Regions from separate parts of the Peribacillus sp. NPDC097264 genome, predicted to be linked through region 2. Evidence: riboswitches for the same ligand, from Rfam matches in the RefSeq annotation. Region 2 holds a riboswitch; each other region holds the start of a gene.
What was found. Region 2 has a riboswitch for S-adenosylmethionine ahead of mtnK (S-methyl-5-thioribose kinase). Riboswitches for the same ligand answer to the same signal wherever they lie in the genome.
Positions count from the first base shown of each region.

Region 1 (7,383 bases), on a different contig from region 2:
TTCAGCTAATGTTTGGAACTTCTCTGACGGAATGACAAATGGAGGCGCGTCCACTTTTACGTCACGATTTAATGTATACTGGATCGGTTTATCATCTACTCGATTGCTCTCGTCACTTGCCAGTGTATCGGCAATTCCTTTTGTTACCGCCCTCTCCATTAGAAATAAATGCTCCAATACCTGAATGATGCTCCAACGTCCATCTTCGGGATGTGCATTTACCTGTTCATCCGATAACCCGTTCACTGCCTGGAGAAGTTCTTCCCTGATTTTTGTGTTTTCTTCCACTCTACCAGCTCCTTATTCACTTTTTTATAATTATTCCACCGAAGGGATAAGTTGTAAAATATAAGGTTCTTTATTAAAGAAAAACCGCTCAAAAGTTGTCTATTTTTTTAAAACCTCTATGATAATCATAAAGGTTTTTTTGCTTTTAAAGACAACTTTCAATTTACCATAGGAGTGATTAAATATGAGCGGGGGACATATCCCTTTCAGCCACAAGGGCCGTAGCACCCTGACAGCTGCACCATCAAAAGGAAGCATTCGGTCAATGTTGAAACAAATATTCAATCGTATCCCATCCAGATGGAAATTTTCAAGTATGATCATATGCATAATGATTTTCATTTCCATGCTTGAGTTTTCCATTCCACAACTTACGCAATATACGATTGATGATGTCATACCTGGGAAAGAATATGACTCATTGATTTGGGTAGGCATAGGTATCCTCTTTGCGGCCATATTGTTAGCTTTGCTTAATTATGTGAACGGCTATATCGTATCTAAAGTGGGGCAAAAAGCGATCATGAATTTACGAAATGAAATGTATGACCATATTCAAAAATTGGATATGAAATTTTTTGATAAAAATAGAACGGGTGACTTAATGTCCCGACTCACGAATGATGTGAACCTGCTTCAACAACTCATCTCATCAAGCATGCTACAAGTTATTACAGATACGGTCACCTTCTTTGCCATCGCAATCTATATGCTGTTCATCAATTGGAAACTGACCGTGGTCCTTCTCATTACCTTTCCGTTCATGTTCTATCTGACACGTGTATTTGGTAAACGAATCCGCCTCTCATTCAGAAGCGTGCAAAGTTCGGCCGGCGATGTCAGCAATCAGCTGCAGGATTCCCTTTCCGGCATACGGCTCATCCAATCCTTCACAAATGAAGAATTTGAATCAAAACGATTCGCGGACCGAAATCATGAGAATACGGTAGCAAACATCAAATCAGTTCGACTGAGGTCCATGTTTGGCCCGCTCATAGATTTAATGAATAATTTAGGTCTGATCGCCGTGATTGTATTTGGTGCCTGGCAAGTGATGCAGGGAGAATTTACGATTGGATTAATCGTGGCATTCCTGGCTTATCTCAGGCTTCTGCAAAGTCCAATCCGTAATTTCAGCCGTGTAATCAGTATCGTGCAACAATCGGCTGCAGCTTTTGAACGGATTACCGAAATAATGGAGACACAACCTGGAATCCAGGACAAAAAGACAGCAATTAATGTTCCCAAAATCACGAAACAAATCGAATTTCAAGGAATTGATTTCGCTTATGTCGAGGGGGTACCAGTACTCCGAAATCTTAACCTGATGATAAAAGCAGGACAGGTAACCGCTCTTGTCGGCTCATCCGGGGCAGGGAAATCAACGATTACCAGCCTTTTAATTCGTTTCTATGACCCCCAACAAGGGACAATAAAAATGGATGGCCATGATATTCGTGATCTCACCCTCAAATCTTTACGGAGCCAAATGGGGGTTGTTTCGCAAGACATCATTTTGTTTACCGGGACCATCCGCGATAATATAACCTATGGTAAACTCGACGCAACGGACGAGGAAATTATCGAAGTGGCTAAGGCGGCATATGCTCATGATTTCATCAAGACGTTCCCAAAAGGATATGACTCACAAATCGGAGAACGTGGGGTCAAACTTTCTGGTGGCCAAAAGCAACGGATTGCCATCGCCAGGGCCCTTTTGAAGAATCCCCAAATCATCATTCTCGATGAGGCGACGGCATCGCTCGACACGGAATCCGAACATCTGATTCAGGAAGCGTTATCCAACCTATTAGAGAACCGGACTTCAATCGTCATTGCCCATCGGTTATCAACCGTTCAAAAGGCAGATCAAATTGTCGTTCTTGAAAAAGGGGTAATTCAAGAAAATGGAACGCACGAACAACTGCTACTAAATAATGGTCGCTATCGGCAGCTCCATGACTTACAGTTTCCACAGGCGGAGGCACCATCAGAAACATAACCAACCAGAAATCCGCCCCCGATAAATAAACCTAAAAGGGCATGGAAATCAAGTCTCCATGCCCTTTTATCGTTCTTATTTAAAATCATATTTATCTAAGATTCGATTGGTTATAAGCTGATAGCCTTCTTCATTTGGATGAATTTCATCACTGAAGTATGCTTTTTTATCTTTGTTTTCGAATAAATCGTTGGTAGGGATATACTTTAGTCTACTATCCTTGTCCACCATCTTTTGAATCGAATGATTATAATCACTAATATGGTTTTCTAATTTCAAGTCGTCTTTATTGGGGTTATATAACCCTATCACCAAGATATCAGCTTTATTATTTTTCTTTAGAAGCTCAGAAAGAATTTTATCTAAATGTTGTACATACTCTTTCTTTTCATCATTTATCTTTTGATCATTGATTTTTTTTAAGTTTCCACCATTACTGTTAATTAAATCATTGATTCCGATATAGACGATAAATGTGTCAGCCTTATCCAATTTTGTGTTAATCTCAAGATCTTCGAGCTGTTTAATGACACCGTCCGTTTCCTGACCTTTAATACCATAATTCCAGAATTGGACTTTTTCTGAATCGGAATCATTCGTTTTATGTTTCAAGTCATCAATATATCCTTCCCCTTCTTTATCGCCCTTTCCATAAGTCAAAGAATCTCCAAATGCCATGACTCTTTGATCGTTTTTCGCATCTACTGCCTGAAACGCATAGGCAACTAAACAAATAACAAGTACAATAAAAAATAAGCCAACGATTTTCTTCATTTGTTTTGCTTCTCCTTTTGTATTCACTAGGAAGTATTTTATTTTTAAATACCCAAAAAGAGGACAAGCCTAACATTTGAATAACTTAATAAAAATTAAATTGCATGACGCACCTGTACTGGTGATTGGAATGCCATAATAAATGGATTGGAGCTTAATGATGAAGGAGTTTACAGAATTCAGGGAAGCAGTATTTGAGGATTTGCCTAAAATTATCGAAATTTACAATTCTACAGTACCTTCGAGGATGGTCACTGCGGATACAGAACCAGTTACAGTAGAATCACGGCTCAAATGGTTTGAAGAACATCATATTCTCAAACGGCCATTATATATGATCATACATGATGGAAAAACAGCTGGATGGATGAGTTTTCAATCTTTTTATGGTAGACCCGCATATGATTTTACCGCTGAAATTAGCATCTATATAGATGAGGAGTTCCGTGGGAAAGGAATTGGACAACTTTCAATCCAAAAGGCTATAGAGGTGAGTCCGAAGATAGGGATTAAGACACTTCTTGGATTTATTTTCGCACACAATGTACCAAGTATTAAGCTTTTTTCAAAATTCGGTTTTGAAAAATGGGCTCATTTACCGAAAATAGCAGAACTCGATGGAGTGGAACGCGATTTGGTCATTCTTGGTAAACGTGTCACTACATGACTTCCATTGCAAAAGGCGATTGCCTGGATTTGAATGGTCTGGGATGTACTGATTATTCGCTACAAACTCCCAGGAATTTTATATGTGTGACCGCATTCAATAAAGAATCCAACTCTTGACTTGCTTGAATGGTCACCCTGCTTGTCAAACCATAATTTTTTGCTAACATGATCATTTCTTTTCGTTTTTCTTCAATTTTTTCAACTGCTGTTATGTGAGGAGGCTGCAATATAACCACTTCCTATTTTTCAATTATTTTACATTTTCATCATAACCAAAACACTAGGTTAAATCAACCATTTCACGTGATTTAAATATGTTATTTTACTAGATGAATGTGACAAAATACCTATTAATCTTTTATCTTTTGTACTTTTTATGTCGATTTAAAAGGGAAAAAGCATTTGCCTTTACACAGCAAATGCTTTTTCTCTTTGATTGTTCACTATAGGTTAACTAAGTCATGCACTCTGGAGGTGACTCATTACCTGATTTATCTATAACAATCTTATATTCATCTTCAAGAGCTTTTAATGGAGCATCATAGAGATGCTTTTCATCAGAGGTTTTGTATACACCATTTGATAATAGTTCTTCTATCAACAATGCTCTCCTCTGTTCTTTTTTCTCGAAAAACTCTGCCATATGAATGGCCCCTTTCCTTTTATTCATATTTTCCACATATAATGCCCCTAATCTTATAGGCTTTGCTAAAGCCAAAATATATATACCTGTTGTACGGGATCCTTAAACCCTATTTGACAAAAATAAAAACCCCTTCTAATCCAAGAAGAGGTCGACAGAGGTCCGTTCGTCTCTTCTTATCTTCCAAGCGATTGCTTGTTGGAAGAAGCACAGTTCCCCGATGGGTCTGTTGCCGAGGTTTCATAGGGCCAAGTCCCTCCACCTCTCTGGATAAGAATACAGAATATAAATGATTTTGACATGATTTTATCCCACTTGCAAGGATAAGTCAATTGCATTCAAATAATTTTTAATTTTTATATTATTTTTCCGTGTGCCCTTTTAGCACAAGGTAAGACCATATCCCTATTTTGCTAATAACTATATTTTCCTCCAATTGACCGTGGGTTAGGTATGCTCCATTTGCCAATGGGGATTTTATCCTACTACCCCTTTCACGCCACAAGATACTCATAAAATTCTATTGGATTCAAAGGTTGCATTTTCCTTTTTATCTGATATGATGACAATAATCACATACGAAATACCACTAGGGGAGTCTTCTATAAGACTGAGATGGAATGATGTTCCGGACCCTTTGAACCTGATCCGGGTGATGCCGGCGGAGGAAAGTGGATGATATCGTCGTCGTATATTTGACTTCATCCATCTGCCCCGTTCCGTTTTCAGGAACGGGGTTTTCGTTTAATTGAATAATAAGCTGCTAGGGGAGCCATTAATAGGCTGAGAATCAAACCCTTTGTACCTGATCTGGTCATACCAGCGGAGGAAAGCAGGTTGAAAAAGGGATTCGTACATTCCTAGAACAGCCGCTTTCTATATGAAAGCGGCTGTTCTTCATTTTTGGACACTCCCCTCCTTTGTATGTGAATGAATTATAAGGGGGAAAAATCATGGCGAAAACCCAAATGAAAACTTTCAGTGCTAGACTTCACGAACGTTCAAAAGAAATTTGGAAAAAGAATCATACTCATCCTTTCGTTCAAGCAATTGGAGACGGGACACTATCAGAAAAGAAATTCGCCTATTACTTAAAGCAGGACTATATCTATCTTATGGATTATGCCAAGCTTTTTGCCTTAGGGACCATCAAGGCCACTAACCTTGAGATCATGACCAAATTTGCGAGTATTTTAAATGAGACTCTACAGGTAGAAATGGATTTGCATAGGAGCTACTGCAAGGAGTTCGGAATTAGTTCTGAGGAATTGGAAAATACCGAACCAACTCCGATTACCCTTGCCTATACAGGTTATATGCTCAATGCTGCCCATCATGGAACTTTAGCCGACCTTATTGCCTGCTTACTTCCTTGTGCCTGGGATTACTATGAAATTGGCTCGTTATTAAAAGAACAAAATGGTCCAGCACTAGAAACAAATCGCTATATCGCTTGGATTCAATCGTATGCATCCCCCGAATTCGCAGATGCGCACAAATGGTTGGCCAAGCTGTTAGACGAACTGACGGAAGATATGCCTGAAAAGGAATTGAAAAGATTAGAGAAACACTTTTTAATGACCTCCCGATATGAATATTTATTTTGGGACATGGTTCACAACGAACAGGATTGGCCGCTTTAAATGCTAGACACGGGTAACTTATTACGGAAAATGACGTTGACTAGCTTGTTCACGGCCATCACTACCCTGACTAGCTCATTCGTTTACATCCCTGTTGGTTTTGCGAAGGTGTTTCCTATTCAACATGTAACCAACGTCATGACAGCCGTTATGTTGGGGCCGCTTTTTGCTGTGACCCAGGCCTTTTTAGTATCCCTTATCAGGAACATGACAGGTACAGGTTCCATTTTTGCATTTCCGGGCAGCATGATTGGTGCCCTGCTGGCGGCCTTCCTCTACCAAAAAACAAAAAGGATGGGACACGCCTGCTTGGGAGAAATAGTGGGGACAGGCATTCTCGGATCCATCGCCTGTTATCCGATCGCGCTTTTATTATTGGGAAAAAAAGCGGCACTTTTTGGTTTTCTGCCAGCTTTTCTTCTTAGTTCTTTAACGGGCGCAATTATAGGCTTTCTTTTATTGAAAGTTCTCTTAAAAAATCATTATATGAAGGGGTTTTTTTATGAAAAGGGCACTAACGATCGCCGGATCTGACTCTGGGGGCGGAGCCGGCATCCAAGCTGATTTAAAAACATTTTCGGCCCATCGGGTTTATGGCATGTCTGTTATCACAGCCGTTACGGCACAGAATACCTTGGAAGTTCGATCTATACAGCCCATCGATCTCCCTGTGATCACCGATCAAATTGCGGCCGTATTTGAAGACATTCGTGTCGACGCAGTAAAAATAGGGATGCTTGGATCAAAGGAGACGGTCGAAACCGTCGCCCATTCGCTAAAATTATTTAAACCGGCTATCGTCGTCCTTGATCCTGTCATGATTTCCAAAAGTGGACACCATCTGTTAGATGAGAGGGCCGTTTCGTCGGTAAAAACTGATTTACTTCCACTTGCTACACTTGTCACGCCCAATATACCTGAAGCAGAGGTCCTTACCGGATTCCCGATCCGGACGAAGCAGGACTTTTATAAGGCATGTACCGCTATTCTGGAACTGGGTCCGAAGGCTGTTTTACTGAAAGGAGGACATGCAGCAGGAAATCCAAATGACCTCTTTTATGATGGCAAGGAGTTCTCTTGGATCAAGGGTGAACGCATTCATACGAAAAATACGCATGGAACTGGCTGTACCCTTTCCTCTGCCATTGCATCTAATCTTGCTAATGGACTTCCTTTAGCGACGTCCATTGAACAAGCGAAAATCTATATTTCAGAAGCGATACGAAATAGCTTAGAACTCGGTAAGGGACACGGACCCGTTCACCATTTCCATCAATTTTATAAAAAGGAACGGAGTGATTTCACATGAATACATCCGTTGCAGACTTATTTGGCAGAGTGAGAAAGAAACAACCACTCGTCCA
Region 1 covers NZ_JBNNSR010000009.1:62,657-70,039, forward strand. The annotation lists gene ACQKL0_RS15315 (DinB family protein) at 1-288, opposite strand, end outside; gene ACQKL0_RS15320 (ABC transporter ATP-binding protein) at 473-2,290, shown strand; gene ACQKL0_RS15325 (GDSL-type esterase/lipase family protein) at 2,366-3,064, opposite strand; gene ACQKL0_RS15330 (GNAT family N-acetyltransferase) at 3,225-3,731, shown strand; gene ACQKL0_RS15335 (aspartyl-phosphate phosphatase Spo0E family protein) at 3,784-3,960, opposite strand; gene ACQKL0_RS15340 (Fur-regulated basic protein FbpA) at 4,188-4,451, opposite strand; SAM riboswitch class I at 4,550-4,653, opposite strand; TPP riboswitch at 4,958-5,063, shown strand; TPP riboswitch at 5,132-5,224, shown strand; gene tenA (thiaminase II) at 5,330-6,019, shown strand; gene thiW (energy coupling factor transporter S component ThiW) at 6,020-6,553, shown strand; gene thiD (bifunctional hydroxymethylpyrimidine kinase/phosphomethylpyrimidine kinase) at 6,522-7,328, shown strand; gene thiM (hydroxyethylthiazole kinase) at 7,325-7,383, shown strand, end outside.
Region 1: it holds a riboswitch for S-adenosylmethionine, as region 2 does, so the genes downstream of both, ACQKL0_RS15340 (Fur-regulated basic protein FbpA) here and mtnK (S-methyl-5-thioribose kinase) in region 2, are expected to answer to the same signal.

Region 2 (7,383 bases):
GGCGCATGCCGTGGCTTCTTGTATTGCGGGAAAAAGGCTGACGTAAAGATGATCCTGCAATAATTCAAGCGATTCGATGACACTCTGGTTGCCAACCGCAAAGCCAACCCTCCACCCCGCCATGTTATATGTTTTAGAAAGGGTGTAAATTTCTATCCCCACTTCTTTTGATCCTTCTGCTTGAAGGAAGCTTACCGGTTTTTTCCCATCGAACCCAATTGCACCATATGCGAAATCATGGACCACACATATCGAGTGTTCTTTTGCCATGGAAACCGTTTCTTCGAAGAATTCTGCTGACGCCGATGCTCCTGTGGGATTATTGGGATAATTCAAGAACATCATCTTCGCTTTGTCAAAAACCTCTTTATCTATTTCCTTATAATCGGGAAGAAAATCATTTTCTTCGGTCAAGGGCATAATTTCCGTTTTAGCTTGGGCTAACGCTACACCTGACAGGTAATCTGGATAGCCCGGATCAGGCACTAAAATTGTATCGCCTGGATTCAACAAGCATTGCGGTAATTCGACTAGACCAGCCTTTCCACCGAAAAGAATCGCCACTTCCGTTTTAGGATCTAGCTTGACGCCATATTCACGTTCATAAAAGAGGGCCGCAGCTTCTTTTAAATAGGGAAGCCCCCTAAAAGGAGAATATTTATGATTCATGGAATTTCCTGCTGCTGTCTGCAGGCTCTTCACGATATGTTCAGGAGTCGGTTGGTCTGGATTTCCCTGCCCAAGATTAATGACATCCTTGCCTTCTGATGTTATGTTATTAACTTTTTCGACTAAAGAAGCAAAAAACTGCTTTGGAAGCTCTTGAAGAAGTCTGGATTTTTCGAATTGCACCATCTTTGCACCTTCTCTGAAATTTCTTGAAATTATAGTCACAAATGATATATGTTTATCTTAATCTTGTAAAGTACTTTTTTACATATGGAGGTTTTAAATGATGAAATGGAAAATCGCCTGTTTACAAATGGACATTGCCTTTGGACAGCCAGATATAAATTTCCAGGTGGCAAAACAATGGATTGAAAAAGCTGTACAGTCTAAACCGGACATCGTCATGCTGCCGGAACTATGGACAACCGGCTATGACTTAACGAGATTACATGAAATTGCAGACGAAGAAGCAGCACAAACCATTACCTTTCTAAAAGCCCTTGCAAAAAAACACCACATTAACATAATCGGTGGCTCGATTGCAAAGAAAACTAAGGAAGGCATCTATAACACAATGCTCATCATCGATAAAGAAGGCAAACTGGTTAAAGAATATGATAAACTCCATCTGTTTCAATTGATGGATGAACACCATTACTTACAACCTGGCAAAAAAGATGGCTTATTCTCCCTCGATGAAAAGATTTGCGCCGGATTCATTTGCTATGATATCCGTTTTCCAGAATGGCAACGGGCCCATACGGTACGAGGTGCGGAGGTTATCTTCGTGACCGCCGAGTGGCCAAAGCCTAGGCTCCATCATTGGAGGGCACTGTTAATCAGCAGGGCAATCGAAAATCAAGCATTCGTTGTGGCTGTGAATCGTTCCGGTTCTGACCGAAATAATCATTTTGCCGGACATTCCATCATCATCGACCCGTGGGGAGAAATCATTTGTGAGGCTGGTGAAGAAAAAGAACTTCTACTCGGCACCCTTGACTTAGAAAAAGTAGGAGAAGCAAGAAATAAAATACCCGTTTTCGAAGATCGGCGGCCCGAGTTTTATTAATTTACCATTGACAAACTATTTGAAATATTGATATCATTCATTCGAGATTAATTTTCTGAAAATAAATACAATACTCTTATCAAGAGCAGGCTGAGGGATAAAGGCCCTATGAAGCCCAGCAACCGACTGTAATACCATTGTGAAATGGGGCGGGAATTCCGCCGGATTATATCCACAGAGCACGGTGCCAAATCCACCAGAAAGAATTCTTTCTGGGAGATAAGAGGTTCGAAGTGAAGCTTCTGCCTCTTTCTATGGGAAAGGGGCTTTTTCATATTTTTTAATGTACTTGGAGGGATAACAATGACTCAACCATCAAATTTCAAGCTATTGACAAACGAAACGGCAATTGACCTAACGAAGAAACTTGGGTTACTGCATTCAGATGACTCATTACTATGTAATGAAATCGGTGACGGAAATTTAAATTATGTTTTTCACGTTACAAATCCCGTAACAAATAAAGGAGTCATCATCAAACAAGCAGTTCCTTACGCAAAGGTTCTTGGTGAAAGCTGGCCATTGACTTTAAAAAGATCGGCTATCGAAGCGAATGCATTAATTCAATTCAGAAGCTATTGTCCCGAACTTGTCCCACAAGTCTATTATTCTGATGAACAGCTTGCAATCACCGTCATGGAAGATTTATCACACTTGAAAATCGCCCGGACCGGATTAATTGAAGGAGATCATTTCCCTCTATTATCCAAACACATTGGTGAATTTGTTGCAAAGACCGCTTTTTATACGTCTGATTTTCATTTGGAACCGGCAGCGAAAAAAGAGGTTGCCCGGAACTTCACGAATCCAGAACTCTGCAAGATTACTGAGGTTTTCATTTTCACGGATCCTTTTTTGGAGGAACATCCAGGCGAGTTTGAGCTTGAGTTGCTGGAGGCTGCCAAGTCTATATGGAAAGATGCTGATTTAATACTGGAAGTGGCTAAGTTAAAACAAAGCTTCGAATCCGAGCAGGAGGCCCTTCTTCATGGCGATTTACATACGGGAAGTATATTTGCAAGTGATACAGAAACAAAGGTAATTGACCCTGAATTCGCTTTTTATGGTCCTGTTGGATTTGACCTTGGACAATACATGGCGAATCTCCTATTCCAGGCAGTAACACGCGAGGCCACTGGGAAGGAAGAAATCTTTACTCATCTTCAGGAATTTTGGAATACATTTGAAGAAACCTATACGAACCTGTGGAATTCTGAAAATAAAAGTCCTTACAGTAAGATCGAAGGTTATCTTCCATATGTACTCAACAAGTTTAAAGGTGATGCATATGGCTTTGCAGGATGTGAACTAATTCGAAGAACCATTGGCCTATCTCATGTTGCTGATTTAAATGGCATTGAGAATAAAGAAACTAGAATTACAGCTAAAACGGCTACCTTGAAAATCGGGGCCCATATAATCAAAAATCGGAAAGAACTGAATATTTCAGCAGTGATAGAAGCCGTAAAGCAATATACATTGCCTTCCTATTCAGCCCTATAAGGAGATATACATATGACAACTACAACGCCACTACCCTATTCCGTCCAATGGAATGATACCCATATTACCTTATTGAATCAACAGGCCTTGCCATCAAAAATAGAATTCATTGAACTTTTTACGGTTAAAGATGTATATGACAGCATCTTGACCTTGAAGGTCCGTGGTGCCCCCGCTATCGGGCTAACTGCAGCATTTGGCGTTGCTCTTGGTGCAATCCAGGAAAATACCACGGATTTATGGCAATTTAAACACAATGTCACGAAACATGTTACTACACTCGCTTCTTCAAGACCAACAGCGGTCAACCTTTTTTGGGCACTGAAAAGAATGGAGAATACTCTACAAGCAGCCAATAGCATAGCTTCAGCCAAAAGCGCTCTTGTTGCTGAAGCAAAAAAGCTATTTTCAGAGGATGTGGAGATGTGCCGAAAAATTGGTGAATACGGATTGTCTTTATTCAACGAGGGTGATTCTATTTTAACCCATTGTAATGCTGGGGGGATAGCCACTGCACGGTACGGAACTGCCCTCGCACCTTTCCACCTGGCCAAGGAAAGATCCTTTCCTATAAAGGTCTATGCCTGTGAAACGAGACCTGTCTTGCAAGGGGCACGACTCACCGCATGGGAACTTATGCAAGCTGGAGTGGACGTTACATTAATCTCGGATAATATGGCAGCCCACACCATTCATCATAAAAAAATCGAAGCCATTATAGTCGGAGCAGACCGTATTGCGGCAAACGGTGATACAGCCAATAAAATTGGTACATTGGGTTTGGCGATATTAGCTAAGCATTACGATATTCCTTTCTATGTAGCAGCACCATCAAGTACATTCGATTTATCTCTCGAGTCGGGTATCTCCATCCCAATCGAAGAAAGGAATGGGGATGAAATCACTTCTATACAAGGAGTCAGGATAGCACCAGAAAATGTGAAGACATTCAATCCTGCTTTTGACGTTACGCCCCATTCTCTTATTACAAGCATCATTACCGAAAATGGCATCATTTCACCTGATTACAGGAGTAATATCCCGCTTTTTGTAAAATGAAATTATTTATAAAGGATTGATCAAGGGGCTGTCCCAAAAGGTGTAATTACACACCGAAATTGAATAAATAGTAAAAGGCAGAAACGTTGATTTAACAACATTTCTACCTCTTTATTTTTGCGAAATTCACTGGAATAAGGACTTATTAGACAGCCCCTTCATTCTTTTCACGATTAACCTTGGAAACCCATTCAGTTGCTCCTGTTATATTTATTCTGACGAGGTTCTTTTTGATAGATATAATCGCAGAATTTAGTCAGAGTGGCATCTAGCCTTCTTTGATTTTTCTGCCGCTTTTCGGTAGTAATTATTCTTAGCCTTGTATGAAAGTTCATGTTCCTCAAGCAGGGTTTACCGCTCGTTTTCTTCAAATTCTACTTCATCATGGATACCCTTCCATTCCCCACCCATTGGTACTTCTTCCATGGTCACCTTATGGATTACACACACACCTAAGTCAAGCATACGAAAAACGGCCCATCAGCAATAAATGCTTGCTGATGGGCCGCTTGTTTTTATAAAAGATTATTTGATTTTCTTTTTCAATACTTCCACCGCTTTTTTCACTTGAGTATCATTTTTAAGGATTTTATCCCTAATGACTTCCATCAATTTAACGGTTGTATCGTCTTTAATGACACCTGTTTCTTTGATCTTATGATCCTTTTGGAATTCCTTGACCGCTACCTTTGTTTCTTCATCGAAATACTTATCCACTTTTCCTGGATTATACCCGGCTTCTTTCAGCATTTTCTCCGCTGCTTCTACTTCACTCGAGGAATCCGATACTTTCAATCCTTTATCAGGAGAGATATATGGAAGATTGGCATACTCGGGAAGCTTGACTTTTATATCCGGTTCAATCCCTTTTTTATGGATCCAATTGCCTTTCGGAGTCAGCCATTTTTGTGCTGTATACTTAAAGTTGGAACCATCATCAAAGTCTGCGGCTTTTTGCACGGTCCCTTTTCCGAATGATTTTACCCCTACAAGCTGAATACCCGCAGATTCACTAACAGCGGCGGCAACGATTTCAGATGCACTTGCACTTCCATCATCAATTAATACGACCACTGGTAGCTTCAACTCACCATTATTCTGGGATTTATAGACTTCTCTTTTTCCTTTTCGATCCTCGACCTGAAGGATGACTTCCCCATTCGGGATAAATAAGTTTGCCATCGCGATCGCTTGGTCAAGCAATCCACCCGGATTTCCACGTAAGTCCAATATTAGGCCTTTCATCTTTTCTTTATCCATGTCTTCAAGTGCCGTATTCAGCTCTTCCACCGTATGCTCAGAAAAACTTGTAACCTGCACTTTGGCAATCCCATCATCAAGCATCTCTGAATAAACCGTTTCAATCGGAATGGTATCACGCTTAATGGACAAAGTAATCGGTTCCTTTTCACCCGCCCTTGAAATGGCAAGCTCCACTTTTGTTCCCTTTTTCCCCCTGATTTTCAAGACAGCTTCCGAAGAACTTAAGCCATCAAGGCTTTTGCCATTGACACTTAGTATAATATCATTAGGCCGGACTCCGGCTTTTTCAGCTGGTGATCCTTTAATAGGGGAAACCACCATGATCTGTCCATCCTTCTCTTGGATTTCAGCACCTATTCCTTCAAAGGAAGAAGAGATGCTCTCATGGAAACTGGAGGCTTCTTTCTTATCCATATAAGAGGAGTAAGGATCATCCAACGATTCTATCATTCCATTTATAGCTCCATCCACGAGCGTGTTCTCATCGATTTCTTCATAATAATTATCTTTGATCGTATCATATGTAGAATATAACTTTTCAAATTCAGGATGATTACTCGGTGCAAGTGACTCTACTTTTTCATCGCCAAAGGTCAACGCGATTGTAGTTATCCCTGCTGTCAAAAATATGAGTAAGAAAATCCCCATAATAAACGTAAACTTTTTTATTTTCACAATTTTGCCTTCATCTTTGGGCTGTTGTTGATTTTCTTCTTCCACTGAAGCCTCACCACTTTCATTCTTCATGACAATATTAACTAATACATCCTATTTTATCAGCTTTCTAGCAAATCGGAAAACTTTAGTTATCAAATTTTTTGAATGATATGTAAGTGCCTACCATCTTGCTCCAATCCAGCTTTCTTATAGAGACCAATTCTTTATCCACATTCTATTTACGTGCAAAAATACGGACTCCGTGGAATAGAAGAAACTAAATATCTTAGTTTCTTCTATTCCTGGCTACCCGTAAATGATAACGTTTATAGTCAGTCTTGAATCGCTGCCTCTAAAGAAACCTCAATCATCTCATTGAATGTTGTTTGGCGCTCTTCGGAGGTTGTTTCCTCACCTGTTAAAAGATGGTCGGAAATCGTTAAAACGGATAATGCTTTACGACCAAACTTAGCAGCAAGTGTATATAATGCAGCCGATTCCATTTCTATAGCAAGGATTTGGTACTTGGCCCACTTTTCCAATTCACTATTATCATTATAGAATTGATCTGCGGTAAATACGTTTCCGACTTTCAATTGCAACCCTTTGTCCACCCCTGCATCATAAGCTTTTTTCAATAAATCAAAATCAGCAGTAGGAGCAAAATCAACGCCACCGAATGTCATGCGGTTCATTTGTGAATCTGTAGAGGCACTCATAGCCAGGATTACATCTCTGACCTTCACATCTTTTTGAATGGCACCAGCTGTCCCAACCCGGATAAGTTTTTGGACATTATAGCTATTCATCAATTCATTTACATAAATCGAAATCGAAGGGACACCCATTCCTGTACCTTGAACGGAAATGCGTTTTCCTTTATAAGTTCCTGTATACCCAAACATATTACGAACTTCATTGTATAATTTAGCATCCTCTAAAAACGTCTCAGCAATATATTTTGCACGTAACGGATCCCCAGGAAGCAAAACCGTTTCCGCAATTTCATTTTCTTTAGCACCAATATGTACGCTCATTCTTAAAATTCCCTCCTTGAAGTGGTTGAAATGACATTCCCAATTACTATAACATACCAACCCCATATTAGGAAAATAGAACTTCTTTATCTACTGCAGGAAGTAGGATATAACACTCTTTAAGTG
Region 2 covers NZ_JBNNSR010000004.1:331,473-338,855, reverse strand. The annotation lists gene ACQKL0_RS08755 (pyridoxal phosphate-dependent aminotransferase) at 1-855, opposite strand, end outside; gene ACQKL0_RS08750 (carbon-nitrogen family hydrolase) at 956-1,738, shown strand; SAM riboswitch class I at 1,812-1,964, shown strand; gene mtnK (S-methyl-5-thioribose kinase) at 2,036-3,241, shown strand; gene mtnA (S-methyl-5-thioribose-1-phosphate isomerase) at 3,254-4,300, shown strand; gene ACQKL0_RS08735 (S41 family peptidase) at 4,826-6,310, opposite strand; gene deoD (purine-nucleoside phosphorylase) at 6,553-7,257, opposite strand.

Region 3 (7,383 bases), on a different contig from region 2:
AAACGCGAGACGGTTCGCATAGCCATTTTTACGGCCATCGGTGCGGGGGTATTCATTACCTTACTCGGACAAGTGACGGCACCGTATATAGTTGCTTTATTCGGAGACTTTTCACAAGACGTGAAGGAACTCGCGACAATCGGCATTCGGATTTTCTTTGGCGGGTATATTCTGATGGGGGTCAACTTTGTCATGATGACCTATTTTCAATCGGTCGGGCAAGTCAAGATGGCAGCCTGGATCACGATTGGGCGGGAATTTCTCTTCATGCTCATATTCCTGGTAACCCTTCCTTTCCTATTCGGAACCAATGCAGCATGGCTGTCGATTCCTTTATCAGAAGTAGTCATTTTCTGTACCATCCTGCTTTATTTGAAAAGGGAAGGCACCTTTTTTGGTAAATGAGTTCATGGAATTTAGAGATCACCTATTCGGTGGTCTTTTTTGTTTTTTTAAAATTTCTGAAAAAATATTGACAGAATGATTCACTCTGTTATATATTATTTATACAATAAATAATTTGTTATATAACAGAGGGGGAAAAGTAAAATGAATATGTATAATAAAGCGTATGAAACCTATTTAATGACTTGCGAAAGATATGGAATCGAGTCGATTAACTTTCACCATTTCATCAGACATTTAACCGAGGATCAGTTAGACGAATACAGTAAATTAGCCATTTAAATTGAAAAGGACGTGTTCTTGTAGATGGATCTAGCCGATGTGGAAGCCTTATAGAAACCCCACCCGTTACGAATAGTAGAGGTGGGGTTTTGTTATGTCTAAAAAGGAAAAAGAGATATGGATAAGACGAGGAAACCTAATGACTCTTTAACGAGCATTAGGTTTTTTTTCCTTGAAGTGACAAAATATTATGAAGAATATGGTAAAATGGATATAGGACTTTATACTCTTAAATGATGGTCAAAGAAGATAAATCGACTTGGGGGATGCTATATGAAATTAACTGTATCAAAAAAATTATGGGGTAGTTTTTTATCTTTACTTGTATTTTTATTGGCCATTGGGACTGTATATTTGTTGATTATCGATGATCTTAATAAACAATATACGTTTTTATTGGATAATCGCGTGAAAAAGACTCAACTTGTGGATGACCTGATCATCAATCAGCAAGATTACTCCAACGATATTCGGGGATATATGATCTATGGAGATGCCAAGTATTTAGAAGGCCGGTCCGAGAAGTATGATAGGTTTGAAGGTGCCTATAAAGAGTTAGAAAAGACGATGGAAAAGAAAGAAGATCGGACTTTACTGGAAGAGGCATATAAAGCAAAACAGCAGTATACAGAACTTTCAGAAGAAATAATCAATAATGTCCAGAAGGAGAAAACTCAGGAAGCTTTGGTCATTGCGAAAGAGACCAGTGTACTAGAAGAAACAATCATCGAAAAAGCCATACAGTTAAGTGACAACCAGAAGGTTTATATGCAAGAGAAAAGGAAAGAGATTGATGCTTTGGTTAAGGATATGCTGAGCTTCATCACGTTGGTCATCATCGGAGGCTTCATACTTAGTATCGTAATGCCGACTGTCCTGAGTCGCAGCATCACCCGCCCGGTCCGCAAGCTCACTGCGGCTATTGGTGAGGTTGCTGGAGGAAATCTCCAGGTGGAAAGCATACAGGTCCGGAACAAGGACGAGATTGGGGAAATGGCCGGTGCATTCAACAAAATGGTTAATGAACTGAAGTCGATAGTCTCGAGTATGAGGGATTCTTCGAGCCAGTTAGCTGTTCAAGCGGAGCAAATGTCAGCCAGTTCCGAGGAAAGCCTTGCCTCTTCGGAGATGGTTGCTAAAACGGCAGAGGATAATATGCAAGGAACGAATCAGCAGGTGGTCATTATTGAAAATTCGGTGGATTCCATGAATGAAATGGCTGCAGCCGTCGGGAGAGTTACGGAAAGCAATGTCGACATGCTTCAATCTGCTGAAACGGTGAATTCGCTAGTTCGTGAGGGATCATCCAGCATGAATGCGGTGACAAAGGAAATGAATCATATCAATTCCACCATTCAGGACTCGGCGAAAATCATGGAAATGATGACGAGCCATTCAAGTGATATTCAAAGAGTGACAGCCTTGATTACGGACATTTCCGACCAAACTAATTTACTGGCATTGAATGCCGCGATCGAGGCTGCCCGTGCCGGGGATCATGGAAAAGGTTTTGCGGTCGTGGCAGATGAAGTCCGGAAACTGGCTGAGCAATCGAAATTGTCCGCCTCAGAGATTGCAAACATGGTCAGCATGATTCAAGATGCGACCAAAAAAGGGGTGGAATCCATCAAGATGGGAACCAAGAAAGCGGAAGATGGACTCATTGCCTCGGAGAATTCCTTGCAGGTGTTCGACCAGATCAAAGTGGCAGTCGGTGAAGTGGGAAAACGGATAGAGTCGGCATCCAATGCTATCGAAGACATTCAAGCCATGACCGAAGAGGTGGCAGCAGGGGCCACTTCCGTAAAGGAAATTGCGGTGAGCGCTGCTGAACGGGCACATGATACAAGTGCAGCCACAGAAGAGCAGCTAGCGGCGAATGAACAGATTACGACAGGCGCCCAATCACTAGCAATCCTGGCCGAAAACCTACAGAAGGAAGTAAGCCACTTCAAGATTTAAGAACACGATGAAGAGCCCGAACGATGAACACCACTCCCACGGTGTTTTAGTCGTTCGGGTTTTTTCTGTTGCAATGCGGCTTGTCACATGAAATAGGAGGAAGGGACGGGGATAGCCAAGGGGTGTGCGCGTAGAAAGCTAATGTGAATATGGGGAAGAGGAGGATATCCAAGGACTATGCATTCTTGCTTTGATGATAAAGAAAAGGACCAAGCGATTTTCGCTTGGTCCTTTTTCCTATCTTTATTATGCAATCGGCCCGCCAAGTTCTTCGATTTCGTTTGGTACGCTACCGAATTTCTTGAAGTTTGCACGGAATTGAGCGGCAAGGTCTTTTGCTGATTTTGTGTATGCAGCAGGGTCTGCCCATGTTTTGATTGGTTGAAGCACTTCATCAGGAACACCAGGAACATGAACCGGAATGTTCAAGCCGAAGATATCATCTTGAACGGTTTCAATGTTGGCTAATTCACCTTCAAGTGCTGCTTGGATCATGGCACGAGTATAAGCAAGCTTCATACGGCTTCCAGTTCCATAAGCTCCGCCAGTCCATCCTGTGTTAACCAGGTATACTTTTGCGTCATGCTCGTCGATTTTTTCTCCAAGCATTTCAGCATAGCGTGTAGCAGGAAGTGGTAGGAAAGGTGAACCGAAGCATGTAGAGAATGTTGCTTCAGGAGACGTCACACCTCTTTCTGTACCTGCCAATTTGCTTGTGTATCCGCTCAAGAAGTGGAACATGGCTTGTTCTTTAGAAAGTTTGCTGATTGGAGGCAGTACGCCAGAAGCATCAGCCGTTAAGAAAATGATTGTATTCGGGTGTCCCGCAATACTTGGATTCACAATGTTATCGATCGCTTGCATTTGGTATGCAGCACGGGTGTTTTCCGTTAATGAGCTGTCATCGTAGTCCGCCACGCGTGTTTCGGGATCTACCACGACATTTTCCAATACGGCGCCGAAACGGATGGCGTCGAAGATCTGTGGTTCTTTTTCACGTGAAAGGTTGATGGTTTTTGCATAGCATCCGCCTTCGATGTTGAATACACCGTTAGAAGACCAGCCGTGTTCGTCATCACCGATCAGTTTACGGTTCGTGTCGGCAGATAAAGTCGTTTTACCAGTACCGGACAATCCGAAGAATAAAGCGACATCGCCTTCACGACCTACGTTTGCCGAACAATGCATTGGAAGGATTTCTTCTTCCGGAAGTAGGTAGTTCATGATTGAGAAAATCGATTTCTTCATTTCACCTGCGTATTCAGTTCCACCGATTAGGATAGTACGGCGTTCGAATGATACCATGATGAACGTTTCGGATTGCGTTCCATCAACTGCTGGATCCGCTTTGAAATTAGGTGCGGAAAGGATGGTGAATTCTGCTTCATGCCCTCTTAGTTCTTCCTCATTCGGACGGATGAACAATGTATGAGCAAAAAGGTTGTGCCAAGCATATTCATTAACCACTCGGATAGGAAGGCGTGATGATTCGTCTGCTCCAGCAAAACCTTTGAAGACAAAGACTTCTTCTTTTGTCTTTAAGTAATCCACTACTTTACTATATAGTTTATTGAATACTTCCTCGGAAATGGGTTGGTTCACTGGGCCCCAGTCAATTTTGTCCTTTACAGAAGCTTCTTCCACAATATATTTATCTTTAGGTGAACGGCCTGTGTATTTGCCCGTTTCAGCTTTTACTGCGCCGGTTGAAGTTAAAACGCCTTCATTTCTGCTTAATACTTTTTCCACTAATTGAGGAACTGAGAGTTGAGTTTGCACATTATTTCCTGCTAATAATTGGTGTAACTCATTAACGTCAACAGAATTCATATATGAGATACCTTCCTTTGTTTAAGTTTTTATAATACAATTAGTATAACACATTGGATTAAATAGTCTATACTATTTAACTTTTTTTGTGAATGAAAATGGAATAGTCACATTAATCAATTATCTCACTTCGAGTGTAACCTTATGTATAGTGCGGGCATATACTTGCAGTGAGTCATCCTGGATGGATGTTTTTGAATCTGGTTGAATCGGGAGACGATCTGGATGAAGTGAATCTAGGATGTGAAAAACGATTGCTGCCACAAGTCTTTGTGAAGTCCCGTTTTAGGATTAGTGTACCTTTTCATTTATAATAGGAAGAAAAGAAGTGAACAACCATTTATGTAACTGAAAAAGGGATGAATATAGGGGTTCGGATGGTATGTTCATTTTGTCTGATTTATCCATTGTAAGTCAATGGTCTTATCTTCTTAGTTTACACTCTTTAAGAATACTATTTATATTCCGGCTGTGCCAGATAAAAAGTTTTTTTATTTTTCATTGGGGAAAAATGTTCTATTTAGAAAAACATTGACAAATTCAGACTAAATACGATAGTATCTTAAATTGTACGGATTCTCTTATCCCGAGTTGGTGGAGGGACAGGCCCTTTGAAACCCAGCAACCTGCCATATTGAACTTGACTCCAAGGTCAATCGCCGAAAATAAAGCGATGAACCTTCAAGGAATAGTGGTGATGGTGCTAACCTGAGCAAGGTAAAAAACCCTTGAACGATAAGAGTGAAAGGATAGATGATAGAATTTTTAAACCTTTCCTCATTTGCCAGGGAAGGTTTTTGTGTTTTTATTCATTAATTCTGTGTCTATGATTGAAACTAATAAGGGAAACGAGTTCCGTAAAAGATCAGGCTCATGCCTACAACATACTAACTTCCAAGGAGGAAATAAGATGTCAAAGAAACGTCTATTTACTTCTGAATCTGTGACAGAAGGCCATCCGGATAAAATTTGTGATCAGATTTCAGATTCCATTTTAGATGCAATCCTAGCTAAGGATGCAAATGCGCGCGTTGCGTGTGAAACAAGTGTAACGACAGGTCTTGTACTTGTTGCTGGAGAAATTACAACATCGGCTTACGTGGATATTTCACGCATTGTCCGCGATACGATTGCAGGTATCGGGTACACTCGTGCGAAATATGGTTTCGATGCCGAGACTTGTGCCGTGCTAAGCTCGATCGATGAGCAGTCTGCTGATATTGCAGCGGGTGTTGATAAAGCATTGGAAGCACGTGAAGGTACGATGTCCGATGAGGAAATCGATGCTATCGGTGCAGGGGACCAAGGTCTTATGTTCGGATTCGCGTGCAATGAAACGGAAGAGCTTATGCCACTTCCCATTTCATTGGCTCATAAGCTATCATTCCGTCTTTCTCAAGTTCGTAAAGATGGCACGCTAAGTTATTTACGTCCTGATGGAAAAACGCAGGTAACGGTTGAATATGATGAAAATAACCTACCTGTACGTGTAGACACAATCGTCATCTCCACACAACATGATCCTGAAGTGACACTTGAACAAATTCAAGCCGACTTAAAAGAACATGTGATTAATGCGGTCGTACCGGCTGACTTAATCAATGAAGATACAAAATACTTCATCAACCCGACTGGCCGTTTTGTAATCGGCGGACCTCAAGGGGATGCTGGTCTTACTGGCCGTAAGATCATCGTTGATACGTACGGCGGATACGCTCGTCACGGCGGCGGTGCTTTCTCTGGTAAAGATGCGACAAAAGTGGACCGTTCTGCTGCATATGCCGCTCGTTACGTTGCGAAGAACATCGTAGCTGCTGGCCTGGCTGACAAAGCGGAAGTGCAATTGGCCTACGCAATCGGTGTGGCTAAGCCTGTATCCATCTCAATCGATACATTTGGAACGGGAACAGTAAGTGAAGAGGTGCTAGTGGAATTGGTAGAAGCGAATTTCGACCTACGTCCAGCTGGTATCATCAAGATGCTTGACCTACGTCGCCCAATCTACAAGCAAACAGCTGCATATGGTCACTTCGGCCGTACAGATGTTGATTTGCCTTGGGAGCGTACGGATAAAGCAGAAGCTTTAAAAACACAAGCTAAAGCGTAAATCATATGAGAAAAGGTGCCTTGCTTTAATGCAAGGCACCTTTTTTGATGGGCAAAAATAGGATTAAATATGGCTTCCTAGGGAATAATTCAAGGAATCCTATTTTTAGCTAAGCGTTTTTTTGTATCATACGATTGGTGTTACTTTATTCGGTCAGCCTGTTTATAGAGTTGTCCTTTTTCAGCATATTCCCGGACAATGCGATCCATATCCTGGCGATCTTCCTCATTAATTTCACGAACGACTTTGGCTGGCCTTCCAAAGGCTAAGGTGTTCGGCGGGATAACCTTTCCTTGGGGGACAAGGCTCCCTGCGCCGATGAAGGCACCTTCACCGATTTCCGCTCCATCAAGGATGATCGAACCCATGCCGATGAGGGCTCTCTTTCGTATTTTGCAGCTATGTAGAATGACTTGGTGGCCGATGGTCACTTCATCTTCGATTATCAGTGGGTTATTGGGACTTTGATGAAGTACGCTGTTATCTTGTACGCTTACTCTTTTCCCGATGATGGTGGGTGCCACATCGCCGCGAATGACGGTATTGAACCAGATCGTTGATTCATCACCGATTTTGACATCGCCTGTCACGACGGCATTTTCAGCAAGATAGGCGCTTTCGGAAATTTCTGGTTCCATGCTTTTGAATGGATAAATAATCAATTTTCATCATTTCCTTTCCGAAGTGGATAATTTTGCTGTATTATTTTAATATACCGTATCAAAATAGCCTTGGCTACTATTTGATTGAGCACAATTAATTAGGTTTCATTTTTGTCGAAAACCGAGAATGTGGTT
Region 3 covers NZ_JBNNSR010000006.1:287,043-294,425, reverse strand. The annotation lists gene ACQKL0_RS11890 (MATE family efflux transporter) at 1-405, shown strand, start outside; gene ACQKL0_RS11885 (hypothetical protein) at 550-687, shown strand; gene ACQKL0_RS11880 (methyl-accepting chemotaxis protein) at 961-2,649, shown strand; gene pckA (phosphoenolpyruvate carboxykinase (ATP)) at 2,896-4,479, opposite strand; SAM riboswitch class I at 5,058-5,221, shown strand; gene metK (methionine adenosyltransferase) at 5,390-6,586, shown strand; gene ACQKL0_RS11865 (gamma carbonic anhydrase family protein) at 6,727-7,245, opposite strand.
Region 3: it holds a riboswitch for S-adenosylmethionine, as region 2 does, so the genes downstream of both, metK (methionine adenosyltransferase) here and mtnK (S-methyl-5-thioribose kinase) in region 2, are expected to answer to the same signal.

Region 4 (7,383 bases), on a different contig from region 2:
GGCGGTTTAAAAGTCGACGAAACGGGTGCCCGCGCCGTGCCCATTTATCAAAGTAATGCTTATTTGTTCAAAGATACAGATCATGCAGCGAATCTGTTTGGATTAAAAGAGAATGGCTATATCTATACGAGGCTTCACAATCCCACTGTCAGTGTCTTTGAAGAAAGAATGGCCCTGTTAGAAGGGGGAATCGGTGGATTGGCAGTTGCAAGCGGCATGGCCGCTATATCCCTTTCCATCCTTAATATCGCTGGTATGGGGGATGAAATCGTTTCTGCTTCAACACTGTACGGCGGGACCTATAATTTATTTGAAAATACACTCCCTAAATACGGAATCAAAGTGAAATTCGTCTCACCTGATGATCCGGAAAATTTCAAACGGGCAATCACTCCACGAACGAAGGCCATATTTGCCGAAACAATCGGCAACCCAAGCTTAAGGGTTCTTGATATCGAAAAAGTGGCGGAAATAGCCCACGAAGCAGGGATACCTCTTATCATCGATAACACTTTCGCAACGCCGTATCTGTGCCGACCAATAGACTTTGGGGCGGATATTGTCATCCATTCAGCTACAAAGTGGCTATTGGGTAACGGTACGACATTAGGGGGAGTCATCATCGACGGTGGTAAATTCGATTGGAATTCGCCTAATTATCCAGGCTTTACGGAACCTGACCCTAGTTATCATGGACTTGTCTATTCCGAAGCGGTAGGGCCTGCTGCCTTTATCACGAAAGCGCGTGTGCAATTGCTTCGGGATTTGGGACCGACGTTAAGTGCTCAAAGTGCATTCCAGTTCACGCTTGGCCTGGAAACGCTCCATGTCAGGATGAAGGAACACCTGTTGAATACGAGGACAGTCATTCAATACTTGGAGAACCATCCGGCAGTCTCATGGGTTTCTTATCCGGGTAACGATGATCATCCCGATAAAGCCCTTGTGGATAAATATTTGCCTAAGGGAGCCGGATCTGTGGTGACGTTTGGAATTAAGGGTGGACGTGAAGCAGGTTCCACACTCATCAATTCGGTAGAGTTATGGTCGCATGTCGCCAATGTCGGGGATGCTAAAAGCCTAATCATCCACCCAGCAAGTACAACTCACCAGCAATTGAATGATGCAGGACTGGTCAAGGCCGGTGTCAGCGCCGACCAGGTTCGCCTTTCAATCGGTATTGAAAATGTAGACGATTTACTTGAAGATCTAGAGCAAGCGATTGAAAAAGCGACGAATATCGTGTCAGTGAATTCTCAAAGAGTTTAATGGAGAAACAGGTACACCCTAGGATTTTACATTGCACTCCTTTTTTATCTGTGTTAAAATTTCAGACATAGTAAAGTGAATGTTAAGACAAAAAAGAATAGTCCATATATAGCTCTTATCAAGAGAGGTGGAGGGATGTGCCCGTTGAAACCCGGCAACCGACAAGGATTTTCCTTGGAAAGGTGCCAATTCACACAAAGCGTAGAGGCTTTGGGAGATGAGAGGAAGGCCTGCTTTTCCCTGCCTTTCTGCTCATGCAGAAGGGCTTTTTCTATTTTCTTTGAATCATAGAGGATAGATTCATCAGGAGGCCATAAAAATAAATCGACTAAATTCATAGGCTTAATTGGATAAAGAGGTGAGCATACATGATTACATTGTCAAACGTCAGTAAACTTTTTCGAACAGGAAAAGGAAATAGCGAAACGATTCATGCCGTGAATAGTGTGAATTTAGAAATAAATAAAGGCGAGATTTTCGGAGTCATCGGATACAGTGGGGCTGGCAAGAGTACGCTCATACGTATGCTGAATGGGTTGGAACGGCCTACTGAGGGCTCCGTGAACGTTGCGGGAAATGAAGTTTCAACAATTAAAGGGTCTAAGCTTCGTAAAGCCCGTCAAGAGATTAGCATGATTTTTCAGCATTTTAATCTCTTGTGGTCAAGGACCGTTCAAGAAAATATATCCTTTCCTCTGGAAATTGCGGGCATCTCCAAGCAAGAACGCATCAAGCGCGTCAATGAACTCATTAAGTTAGTTGGATTGGAAGGAAGAGAAAAAGCGTATCCATCGCAGCTAAGTGGTGGACAGAAGCAAAGGGTGGGAATAGCGAGGGCTCTTGCCAATAACCCGAAAGTGCTTTTGTGTGATGAGGCCACGTCCGCTCTAGATCCCCAGACAACCGATTCCATCCTGGAATTGCTTGTGGATATAAATCAACGCCTTGGTTTAACCATTGTCTTGATTACACATGAGATGCATGTCATTCGGAAGATTTGCAATCGAGTGGCTGTGATGGAAAGTGGACGGGTAGTCGAACAGGGAGCTGTCCTGGAAGTATTCAGAAACCCTAAAGAACAGATGACTAAGCGTTTTGTTCAGCAGGTGACAGAACCAGAAGAGACAAAAGAAACGATGGAGCATTTGTTTGAACGGTATCCAGCAGGAAAAGTGATTCAACTGACATTCGTGGGGGATCATGCAGAAAGCCCGTTGATCACAAAATTGGTACGTAATTTTGAGTTGGATGTGAACATTGTCCAGGGGAAAATATCACAAACGAGAAGCGGCTCATATGGAACATTGTTCATCCACCTTGATGGCAGTGAAGATGAAATGCTCCGCGCAATCGAATTCATAAAAGCACAGCAGGTAGGCGTGGAGGTGATTACTCATGCTTGAAGAATTATTGCCGAATGTAGATTGGGAAGACATCATAGAAGCGACGAAAGAAACGCTGTATATGACAAGTATTTCAGTTGTAGCGACCTTTTTTATAGGGATACTATTGGGGTTGCTTCTGTTTTTAACAGGCAAGGGGAATATGTGGGAGAATCGGGGCGTTAACGGTGTGTTAAGTGCTTTCGTTAATATTTTCCGTTCGATTCCATTCCTTATCTTGATTGTATTATTAATTCCGTTCACCAAATTACTTGTCGGTAGCATGATTGGTGAGAATGCGGCATTACCAGCACTCATTATCGGTGCAGCACCATTTTATGCGCGGATGGTCGAAATCGGCCTTCGTGAGATTGATAAAGGCGTGATTGAAGCGGCTAAATCAATGGGAGCCAAAACCAGCACCATCATTTATAAGGTCCTCCTTCCAGAATCGATGCCGGCCCTTATATCAGGCATCACGGTAACATCGATTGCATTGGTTGGATACACGGCAATGGCAGGTGTCATCGGGGCTGGTGGATTGGGTAACTTAGCCTATCTGGACGGTTATCAACGGAATCACAACGACGTTACCCTGGTAGCGACGATTGTCATATTAATTATTGTCTTCATCATACAGATTATCGGTGATGTGATTACTTCTAAATTGGATAAAAGATAAGGGGAGATGAAAAGGATGAAAAAGTTTTTAGGGATTGCATTCGTTCTAGTTTTATCAATTGCATTGGCGGCTTGCGGAACGGATAAAGAGAAAGATACAGGTAGTGGCGATGATACGAAGAAGTTAGTGGTGGGTGCATCGAATGTACCACATGCAGAGATTCTTGAAAAAGCGATTCCTCTTCTTAAAGAAAAAGGCATTGAATTGGAAGTGGAAACATTCCAAGACTATATCTTGCCAAACAAGGCTTTGAACAATAAAGAACTGGACGCGAACTACTTCCAGCACATTCCTTATTTAGAATCTCAAATTAAGGAAAATGGATATGATTTTGTTAATGCAGGCGGCATCCATATTGAACCAATTGCTTTGTATTCACAAAAATATAAAAGCATTGATAAGCTTCCAGAAGGAGCAACAATCATTTTAAGCAGCTCTGTTGCAGACCATGGACGTGCCTTATCACTTTTAGAAAAGAATGGCCTGATTACTCTTAAAGAAGGCATTGATAAAACGACAGCTACAGTAAAAGATATTGTCGAGAATAAGAAGAACATTAAATTCGATGCAGATTATGAAGCGGCATTACTTCCGAAGATCTATGAAAGCGGCGAAGGAGATGCGGTCCTAATCAACTCTAACTATGCAATCGACGCTGGCTTGAATCCACTTAAAGATTCCATTGCAATAGAAGATTCTGAATCACCATATGTGAACGTGATCGCTGTTAATAAAGGTGACGAAGACAAAGAAGAAATCAAGACGCTTGTGGAAGTATTACATTCCAAAGAAATTCAAGATTTCATTCTTGAGGAATATGAGGGTGCAGTCGTACCTGCAAAGGAATAAAGCAACGAAAGACGACCTGGATTTCCAGGTCGTTTTTAAGTTGGGGTTTAAAGTTGAAAGCAAAGGGTATAGAATAGACGAAGAAACAAAATGATTCACAAATTTGAAAGGATGGTTCACTATCAATACTTTAGATTTAAACGTAACGAGCGAAATGGAAAAAGCTATGCAGTTATCACATGGGGTTGGGTACAGTGAATACAGCAGAAATTTAGACCTTCGTATCGAGGTTGAAAAAGTAAGAGATAGGGAACATGAGCAATGCAATAAAATGGTTCTGGAATTACAACGTAAAATCCACGGATAAGCATATATTAGAGTCTTTCAAAAATCGGTCTGTAGAGGTAAAATGAAAAGTGATCTGTTGTACGTACCGGATCCTGCTCATTACTCCTGCAGATCGATTTTTTTCATGATAAGGGCCAACCGTCTTCCCCTTGAACTTTTCGGGAATATCTTATTATGAATGGAATCCCGAATAATTAGCTAACATTAACGAAAACTAAAATAAGGGCATATTTGCAGTGAAAAGCCTTTATACGGTCGTTTTATAACAATAGGGCAGGTTTCCACTCCCTAGCGAGTAAAAACCTCCATCTATATTAGTTGATTCTAAATTGGATTTGTTATAAAATTGTAATGAGAATAAAGTGAGAATGATTTTTTGAAAACTATAGACAAGAAAGTGATTTTCACTTTCTGTAATAAAATAGGAATTAAGTTCACGGAGGTATTATTATGTCAGGTTCAACATTAACGGTAAAAGATCTTCATGTATCAATAGAAGGCAAAGAAATTTTAAAAGGGGTTAACCTGGAAGTAAAAGGCGGAGAAATCCATGCAATCATGGGGCCGAACGGAACAGGTAAATCCACTTTATCTTCAGCAATCATGGGTCACCCTAAATATGAAGTAACAAGCGGAAGCATCAGTTTTGATGGTGAAGACGTATTGGAAATGGAAGTTGACGAACGTGCTCGTGTTGGTCTTTTCCTTGCTATGCAATATCCAAGTGAAATCAGTGGTGTTACAAATGCAGACTTCTTGCGTTCGGCTGTCAATGCACGCCGTGAAGAAGGCGACGAAGTTTCACTTATGAAATTCATCCGTCAAATGGATAAAAACATGGAATTCCTTGAAATGGATGAAGATATGGCTCAACGTTATTTGAATGAAGGATTCTCTGGCGGAGAGAAAAAACGTAATGAAATCCTTCAATTAATGATGATTCAACCAAAAATCGCCATTTTGGATGAAATTGACTCAGGTCTTGATATCGATGCACTTAAAGTCGTTTCTAAAGGAATCAATGAAATGCGTGGAGAAGACTTCGGTTGCTTGATCATCACTCACTACCAACGTCTACTAAACTACATCACACCTGATTTCGTACACGTTATGATGCAAGGTCGCGTCGTTAAATCAGGCGGTCCTGAATTAGCTGCACGACTAGAAGCAGAAGGTTATGACTGGATTAAACAAGAATTGGGCATTGAAGACGAAACTGTTGGCGAAGAAGCGTAAGTAGGAGGATTTGCAATGACTACAGAAATGAAATTATCGCTTGAAAAAGAGGACATAAGCTCTTATTCAACAAAAAATAATGAGCCATCTTGGCTATCAGACCTTCGAATCAAAGCTTTTTCAGATTTAGAAGAGCTTCCGATGCCTAGACCGGATAAAACGAAGATAGATAAATGGAATTTCACTTCATTCAAAACCCATACGGTTGAAAGTGAAGCATTTGCTTCTTTAGAAGAACTTCCAAAAGAGATTAAATCGATCATTGAAGAAAATGAAAATCTATACATTCAACGCAATAATACGCCGGCACATATTAATTTGTCAGCAGCTATAAAAGAACAAGGCGTTATCTTCACGGATATTTTCACAGCGGCTCGAGATCATGCTGAGTTAGTACAGAAGTATTTCATGAAAGATGGCGTGAAAGTGAATGAACACCGTTTAACGGCTCTACATGCTGCATTGCTTAACGGGGGAGCATTCCTATATGTTCCGAAAAATGTAGAAATCAAAGAACCAATCCAAGCAGTATTCTTGGTGGATAATCCTGAAACTACACTGTTCAATCACGTATTGATCGTAGCGGAAGATAATAGTTCTGTAACATACGTGGAGAACTACTTCTCGGCCGTTGAGTCTAATGAAGGCATCGCTAATATCGTAACGGAAGTGTTTGCGAATGCAAATGCGAAAGTGGAATATGGTGCTGTTGACACTCTATCCAAAGGATTCACAACATATGTGAACCGTCGTGGGGTAGTTGCACGCGATGCTCGTCTTGAGTGGGCACTTGGATTGATGAACGATGGTAATACGATTTCAGATAATACAACCAATCTAATAGGTGATGGCTCTTACGGAGATACAAAATCCGTAGTGGTTGGACGCGGGGAACAAAAACAAAACTTCACGACAGCCGTTGTTCATTTCGGAAAACGCTCTGAAGGCTTCATCCTTAAGCATGGTGTTATGAAAGACAGTGCATCAACCATCTTTAATGGTATTGGTAAAATAGAGTATGGTGCAACAAAGGCCAATGCGGAACAGGAATCACGTGTATTGATGTTAAGTGAAAAGGCACGTGGAGACGCTAACCCAATCCTGTTAATCGATGAGGATGATGTTACGGCAGGACATGCTGCGTCTGTCGGCCGTGTTGATCCCCTTCAACTTTATTACTTGATGAGTCGTGGTATCGCGAAAAAAGAAGCAGAAAGACTTGTCATTCACGGATTCTTGGCCCCTGTTGTAAATCAACTTCCAATCGAAGGAGTTAGAAAACAACTAGTCGAGGTCATTGAAAGGAAAGTACAGTAATGAACCCATACGAAATTCGTAAGCTTTTTCCGATATTAGATCAAGAAGTCAATGGTCAGCCATTAGTTTATTTAGACAGCGCTGCAACATCTCAAAAACCGGCTGCTGTCATTGAAACGATTGAAAATTATTACCGCGGTTTCAACTCTAATGTTCACCGTGGTGTGCATACACTTGGAACAAAAGCTACGGATGCGTATGAAGGTGCACGTGAAAAAGTTCGTAAATTCATCAATGCATCCTCTACTGAAGAAATCATATTCACTAGAGGAACGACTACATCCTTAAATACCGTAGCGAAGAGTTACGGTGGTGCAAATATTAAAGAAGGTGACGAAATTGTCATCTCCTATATGGAAC
Region 4 covers NZ_JBNNSR010000001.1:154,476-161,858, reverse strand. The annotation lists gene ACQKL0_RS00840 (O-acetylhomoserine aminocarboxypropyltransferase/cysteine synthase family protein) at 1-1,269, shown strand, start outside; SAM riboswitch class I at 1,382-1,493, shown strand; gene ACQKL0_RS00835 (methionine ABC transporter ATP-binding protein) at 1,638-2,672, shown strand; gene ACQKL0_RS00830 (methionine ABC transporter permease) at 2,665-3,333, shown strand; gene ACQKL0_RS00825 (MetQ/NlpA family ABC transporter substrate-binding protein) at 3,349-4,182, shown strand; gene sufC (Fe-S cluster assembly ATPase SufC) at 4,921-5,706, shown strand; gene sufD (Fe-S cluster assembly protein SufD) at 5,722-7,023, shown strand; gene ACQKL0_RS00810 (cysteine desulfurase) at 7,023-7,383, shown strand, end outside.
Region 4: it holds a riboswitch for S-adenosylmethionine, as region 2 does, so the genes downstream of both, ACQKL0_RS00835 (methionine ABC transporter ATP-binding protein) here and mtnK (S-methyl-5-thioribose kinase) in region 2, are expected to answer to the same signal.